Regions from separate parts of the Streptomyces incarnatus genome, predicted to be linked through region 2. Evidence: riboswitches for the same ligand, from Rfam matches in the RefSeq annotation. Region 2 holds a riboswitch; the other holds the start of a gene.
What was found. Region 2 has a riboswitch for glycine ahead of gcvP (aminomethyl-transferring glycine dehydrogenase). Riboswitches for the same ligand answer to the same signal wherever they lie in the genome.
Positions count from the first base shown of each region.

Region 1: it holds a riboswitch for glycine, as region 2 does, so the genes downstream of both, gcvT (glycine cleavage system aminomethyltransferase GcvT) here and gcvP (aminomethyl-transferring glycine dehydrogenase) in region 2, are expected to answer to the same signal.

Region 1 is NZ_CP011497.1:2,717,998-2,721,395, reverse strand. It holds gene glyA (serine hydroxymethyltransferase) at 1-3, opposite strand, end outside; gene gcvH (glycine cleavage system protein GcvH) at 18-395, opposite strand; gene gcvT (glycine cleavage system aminomethyltransferase GcvT) at 505-1,632, opposite strand; glycine riboswitch at 1,675-1,787, opposite strand; glycine riboswitch at 1,788-1,885, opposite strand; gene ABB07_RS11925 (AAA family ATPase) at 2,042-2,716, shown strand; gene ABB07_RS11920 (enhanced serine sensitivity protein SseB) at 2,759-3,398, shown strand, end outside.
Region 2 is NZ_CP011497.1:7,153,571-7,156,968, forward strand. It holds gene ABB07_RS32410 (DNA polymerase IV) at 1-752, shown strand, start outside; gene ABB07_RS32415 (PRC-barrel domain-containing protein) at 674-1,045, opposite strand; glycine riboswitch at 1,165-1,259, shown strand; gene gcvP (aminomethyl-transferring glycine dehydrogenase) at 1,427-3,398, shown strand, end outside.

The DNA of each region.
Region 1 (3,398 bases), 4.4 Mb from region 2:
CATACGGCTACGACTCCTCAGCCGGCGTTCTGGGCGGTGTACTCGTCGGCGGAGAGCAGGTCGGCCGGCTCCTCCGCGACGCGCACCTTGAACAGCCAGCCGCCCTCGAAGGGGGCCGAGTTCACCAGCGACGGGTCGTTGACGACGTCCTCGTTGATCTCGGTGATCTCACCGCTGACCGGCGAGTACAGGTCGGAGACCGACTTGGTCGACTCCAGCTCGCCGCAGGTCTCGCCCGCGGACACCGTGGAGCCGACCTCGGGGAGCTGGGCGTAGACGACATCGCCGAGCGCGTTGGCCGCGAACTCCGTGATGCCGACCGTCGACACGCCATCCTCGGCGGGCGACAGCCACTCGTGCTCCTTGCTGTAGCGCAGCTGCTGGGGGTTGCTCATGGCCTGAATTCTCCTGTACGCGCGGGAGTACTGATGACGGGGGGACTGCTGAAGCCGCTGCCGACCAGCGGAAACGTGGGCGGGGTCACACGGTGACCTCGCCCAGTGTCTACTTCTGGCGCTTGTAGAACGGCAGAGCCACGACCTCGTACGGCTCGTGGCTGCCCCGGATGTCCACGCCGACGCCCTCGGTGCCCGGCGCGGCGTGCGCCGCGTCGACGTAGGCCATGGCGATCGGCTTGCCCAGGGTGGGGGAGGGGGCGCCGGAGGTGACCTCGCCGATCACCGCGCCGCCGGCGACGACGGCGTACCCGGCGCGCGGCACCCGGCGGCCCTCGGCGACCAGCCCGACGAGCACCCGCGGCGGGTTCTCCTGGGCCTTGGCGGCGGCCTCCTGGAGCGCCTCGCGCCCCACGAAGTCGCCCTCCTTCTCGAACTTCACCACCCGGCCGAGCCCGGCGTCGAAGGGGGTGAGCGCGGTGGTCAGCTCGTGCCCGTGCAGCGGCATGCCCGCCTCCAGGCGCAGGGTGTCCCGGCAGGACAGGCCGCACGGGACCAGGCCGACGCCCTCGCCGGCCTTGGTCAGCGCCTGCCACAGCTCGACCGCGTGCCCGGGCTTCACGAACAGCTCGAAGCCGTCCTCGCCGGTGTATCCGGTGCGGGCGATCAGGGCCGGGACGCCGGCGACCGTGCCGGGCAGCCCGGCGTAGTACTTCAGGCCGTCGAGGTCGGCGTCGGTGAGGGACTTCAGGATGCCGGGGGACTCCGGCCCCTGGACGGCGATCAGCGCGTACGCGTCCCGGTCGTCGCGCACCTCGGCGTCGAAACCGGCGGAACGCTCGACGAGGGCGTCCAGCACCACCTGGGCGTTGGAGGCGTTGGCGACGACCAGGTACTCGGTCTCGGCGAGCCGGTAGACGATCAGGTCGTCCAGGATGCCGCCGTCGGCCTGGCAGATCATGGTGTAGCGGGCGCGGCCCACGCCGACGGAGGCGATGTTGCCGACCAGGGCGTAGTTCAGGAGCGCGGCCGCCCCGTCGCCGGTCACGGTGATCTCGCCCATGTGGGAGAGGTCGAAGAGACCCGCCTTCGTGCGCACGGCGATGTGCTCGTCGCGCTCGGAGCCGTAGCGCAGCGGCATGTCCCAGCCGGCGAAGTCGGTCATCGTCGCACCGAGCGAGCGATGCAGGGCATCCAGCGCGGTGTGGCGCAGCTCAGTGGGTTCGGTACTGCTCATCGGTCGGTCGTCTCCCAGGGAATGACAGGCGAGGAACAACGTTCCTCCCCATCTGTCATCGGAACCTGAGAGGTTCGCCAGGACCGCCACGGGGGCGATCACGGCTTGCACCTTGGGTGGAGCCACTGTCGCAGCGGCCCGCTTTTCAGATGTGCCTCGCCCGCGCGGTAACGGGGCCTGAGAGATTCAAGGGAGGGACTTGCTCCTTCGGCGTCCCAGCGAAGGCTGCTGGGAACTCTCCCGCGCGGATTCAAGCGGCCGGTATGCAGTTGGCGGCCACATCATTGCACGGCGAGCGGGCTTTTGTAACCGACCTGTGGCAGGACGCGGACCCCGCCACCGACATCGCCCATTACCTTCTCTTTACGCATCACGGGAATGAAGATTACCGAGCAGGCAGGGGAGGACGATCACGGTGAACAGGACCCCGGTGTACGCCACCGCCACGACCGGCATCGCGGTGCCGAGGCAGCGTCCCGCCCCGCTGCCGGTCGTCCGCGACCTGCGCGAGCGCGCCGGCCGCGGCCCGCGCGCCCTGGTCTTCGGCCCCCGCGACCTGGTCGTGATCACCGGCCTGCCCGGCAGCGGCAAGTCCACCCTGATGCGGCGCGCGGTCCCGGGCGGCCGTGTCGACTCCCAGGACACCCGGGACCGCTGGGACACCCGCGCTCCCCGCTTCCTGCCCTATGCCTGCTACCGGCCTCTGGTCCGCCTGGCCCACTACGCCGGTCTGCGCCGCGCGCTGCGCACCGGGGAGGGCGTCGTGGTGCACGACTGCGGCACCCAGCCCTGGGTGCGCGCCTGGCTCGCCCGCGAGGCACGGCGCCGCGGCGGCACCCTCCATCTGCTCCTTCTCGATGTCACCCCCGAGGCCGCCCGCGAGGGCCAGCGCGAGCGCGGCCGGGCCGTCTCCTGCTACGCCTTCCGCCGCCACCGCCGTACGACCGCCCGGCTGCTCGCCGTGGCCGAACGGGGCGAGCTGCCCGCCGGCTGCGGCTCGGCGATCCTGCTGGACCGCCCGGCGGCGGACGCCCTGCACCGGATCGAGTTCACGGGGGAGGGCACTGTCACAACCACCCGATAGCCTTCATGGTCACAGCAGTGGTTCCCAGCAGGCGGTAGGCAGATGGACTTCCCGGCGGACATTCCCGCGGACTTCCCGGCACAGGCGCACCCCCAGCCGCACGGCGGCTGGCCCGGCAACGAGCTGGAGGAGGTGCTCTCGGCCTCCCTCGGCATACCCGCGGCGGCCGGCCGGATCATCGAGGTGCTGGGCCGCAGCCTGCTCTGGATCCCGCTGCCGAACGGCGGCGGCCCGGACAGCGGCCCGCTCGACCTGCCCACCCTGGACATCGAGGGCCAGGTGTACGTCCCGGTCTTCAGCTCCGAGGAGCAGCTGCGCCAGGCGGCCGGCTCCCACATGGGGTACACCATCGCCCCCGCCGTGGAGTTCGCCCGCGGCCTGCCCCCGCAGGTCGGCATCGCGGTGAACCCCGACGCCCTGGTCGGCATCCCGCTCCCGCCCGCGGCGGTGGCCGAGCTGTGCCGGGCCGGCCGTACCCCGCTGGACGGCCCGAACACCGGCGCCCGGGTCCGCCTCTTCGAGCCCGACTGGCAGGAGGACCCGATCGACTTCCTCTCCGCCGCCTCCGCCGAGTTCGCCGAGACCGGCGTGGTCCGCACCGCCCGCCGCTGCCTGGCCGCCATAGAGACGGACGACCCGGTCATGTTCGTCGGCGTCGAACTCTCCCAGTGGGAGGGCGACC
Region 2 (3,398 bases):
ACTTCTCGACCCTGACCCGCTCCGAGACGCTCAGAGGGCCCACGGACGATCCGGCGGTCGTACGGGAGGCGGCCGCGCGGCTGCTGGACTCGGTGGACACCACGGGTGGGGTACGGCTGCTGGGCGTGGGTGTTTCCGGGCTCGCCGACTACACCCAGGAGGACCTGTTCGCGCAGGCGATGCCACTGCCTCCGGCGGATGAGCCGGAAAGGGCTGAGGGGGAGGCCGTGGCGGAGCGGCCGGAGCCCGTGGAACGCCAGTGGCGCGCAGGGCAGGACATACGGCATACGGAGTACGGGCATGGGTGGGTGCAGGGGAGTGGGCTGGGGCGGGTGACCGTGCGGTTCGAGACGCCGCAGTCCCCTCCGGGGCGGGTGCGGACGTTTTTTGTCGATGATCCTGCGCTGGAGGCCGCTGATCCGTTGCCCCTGGTTTTGGAGCTTGCCCACCCGCCCGCCCGTCTCGGTCGGTCAAGCAGTGGCCGACACGGGGCTCCGCCCCGGACCCCGGAGGAAGAACACCGGACCTCGGAGGCGGATCACCGGGCCCCGGAGGTGGATCACCGGGCCTCGGAGGTGGATCACCGGGCCCCGGAGATGGGTCACCGGGCCTCGGAGGTGGGTCGCCGGGCCCCGGAGGTGGATCATCGGAGTCCGGAGGTGGATCAGAGGGCTCACGTCTCCTCCGAACCCGCCAGTTTGCCGAAGTCGTGGTCCGGTACGGGAGGAGGTGAGGTCACGTCCAGGCCGTAGTGGTGGTAGAGCTGGAGCTCCTGTTCGGGGGAGAGATGGCGGCCCACGCCGAAGTCCGGGGCGTCCTTGATCAGGGCGCGGTCGAAGGGGACGTGGAGGGAGCCCTCGATCAGTTCGCTCGGCTCCAGGGGGACGAAGGCGTCGCGGGAGAACAGGCCGGTGCGTATGGCCGCCCACTCGGGCACGCCGGTCGCGTCGTCGAGGTACACCTCGTCGATGGTGCCGATCTTGGTGCCGTTGCGGTCGAACGCCTTGCGGCCGATCAGGTTGCGCGGATCGATCTCGGTCTGCACGGTCCGTCTCCCTCCACTTGGTCGCAACTCATCCGTAAGCACTACGAAAGAGCACATTCAGGGAGGCGGCCACTCGAGGGCCCGTGCGTTGACCTCGCTGGTAGGCTGACAGCGGCTGCTGACCCCGTGCGGGAGAGTCCTCCGACCACCTCGGAGGCGCCGAAGGAGCAAATCCTCCCCGGAATCTCTCAGGCTCACGTACCGCACGGACGAGGTCACTCTGGAAAGCAGAGCGGGTGTCGACGGCTTCCGCTCTCACCGACGGTGAAAGCCGGGGCGTGCCCGGTGAAGCTCTCAGGTTGAGATGACAGAGGGGGAGGCCGTCCGGGCACCCGCGCCGTGGTGCCCTCGAAGGTCGTGTCAGACCAGGAGGCCTCCGCAATGACCGCCCATCGCATTCCGCTCTCGGAGCTCGAAGCGGGTATCCCGTTCGAGCAGCGCCACATCGGGCCCGACCAGGAGGCGCGGGCCAAGATGCTCGCGCAGGTCGGCTACGGCTCGCTGGACGAACTGACCGCCGCGGCGGTCCCCGATGTGATCAAGAACGCCGACGCCCTCGACCTGCCGGGCGCCCGCACCGAGGCCGAGGTGCTCGCCGAGCTGCGCTCGCTCGCCGACCGGAACCAGGTCCTCGACTCCATGATCGGACTCGGGTACTACGGCACCTTCACCCCGCCCGTCATCCTGCGCAACGTCATGGAGAACCCCGCCTGGTACACGGCGTACACGCCGTACCAGCCGGAGATCTCCCAGGGCCGCCTCGAAGCCCTGCTGAACTTCCAGACGGTGGTCGCCGACCTCACCGGGCTGCCCACCTCCGGCGCCTCCCTGCTCGACGAGGGCACCGCCGCCGCCGAGGCCATGGCGCTGTCCCGCCGCATGGGCCGGAACAAGAAGGGCCTGTTCCTGGTCGACGCGGACGCGCTGCCGCAGACCATCGCCGTGATCGAGACCCGGGCCGAGCCGACCGGTGTCGAGGTCGTCGTCGCCGACCTCAGCGACGGCATCCCGGCCGACATCGCCGCGCGTGAGATCAACGGCGTGCTGATCCAGTACCCGGGCGCCTCCGGTGCCGTACGCGACATCAAGCCGGTCATCGACCAGGCCCACGAGCTCGGCGCGCTCGTCACCGTCGCCGCCGACCTGCTCGCGCTGACCCTGCTGACCTCGCCGGGCGAGCTCGGCGCGGACATCGCCGTCGGCACCACCCAGCGCTTCGGTGTGCCGATGGGCTTCGGCGGCCCGCACGCCGGCTACATGGCGGTGCACGAGAAGTTCGCGCGCAGCCTGCCCGGCCGTCTCGTGGGCGTCTCCGTCGACGCCGACGGCAACAAGGCCTACCGGCTCGCGCTGCAGACCCGTGAGCAGCACATCCGCCGGGAGAAGGCGACCAGCAACATCTGCACCGCCCAGGTGCTGCTCGCCGTGATGGCCGGCATGTACGCCGTCTACCACGGGCCGGAGGGCCTGCGGACCATCGCCCGGCGCACGCACCGGTACGCCACCATCCTCGCCGAGGGTCTGAAGGCGGGCGGCGTGGAGATCGTGCACGGCGCCTTCTTCGACACCCTCACCGCGCGCGTGCCCGGCAGGGCCGCCGAGGTGGTGGCCGCGGCCCGGAAGAACGGCGTCAACCTGCACCTGGCCGACGCCGACCACGTGTCGATCGCCTGCGACGAGACCACCAAGCGGGCCCAGCTGGCCGCCGTGTGGTCCGCCTTCGGTATCGAGGGCGACATCGAGGCGCTGGACGCGACCGCCGAGGACACCCTGCCCGAGGCACTGCTGCGCACCGACACGTACCTCACCCACCCGGTCTTCCACCAGTACCGTTCCGAGACCGCGATGCTGCGCTACCTGCGCAGGCTGGCCGACCGCGACTACGCGCTCGACCGCGGCATGATCCCGCTGGGCTCCTGCACCATGAAGCTCAACGCGACCACCGAGATGGAGCCGGTCACCTGGCCCGAGTTCGGCCAGTTGCACCCCTTCGCGCCCGCCGAGCAGGCCGAGGGCTACCTCACGCTCATCCGTGAGCTGGAGGAACGTCTCGCCGAGGTCACCGGCTACGACAAGGTCTCCCTGCAGCCGAACGCCGGTTCGCAGGGCGAGCTGGCCGGCCTGCTGGCCGTACGCGGCTACCACCGTGCGAACGGCGACGAGCAGCGCACCGTCTGCCTGATCCCGTCCTCCGCGCACGGCACCAACGCGGCCAGCGCCGTGATGGCCGGCATGAAGGTCGTCGTCGTCAGGACCGCCGAGGACGGCGAGATCGACGTCGAGGACCTGCGGGCGAAGATCGAGCAGTACCGCGACGAGCTGGCGGTGCTGATGATCACCTACCCGTCGACGC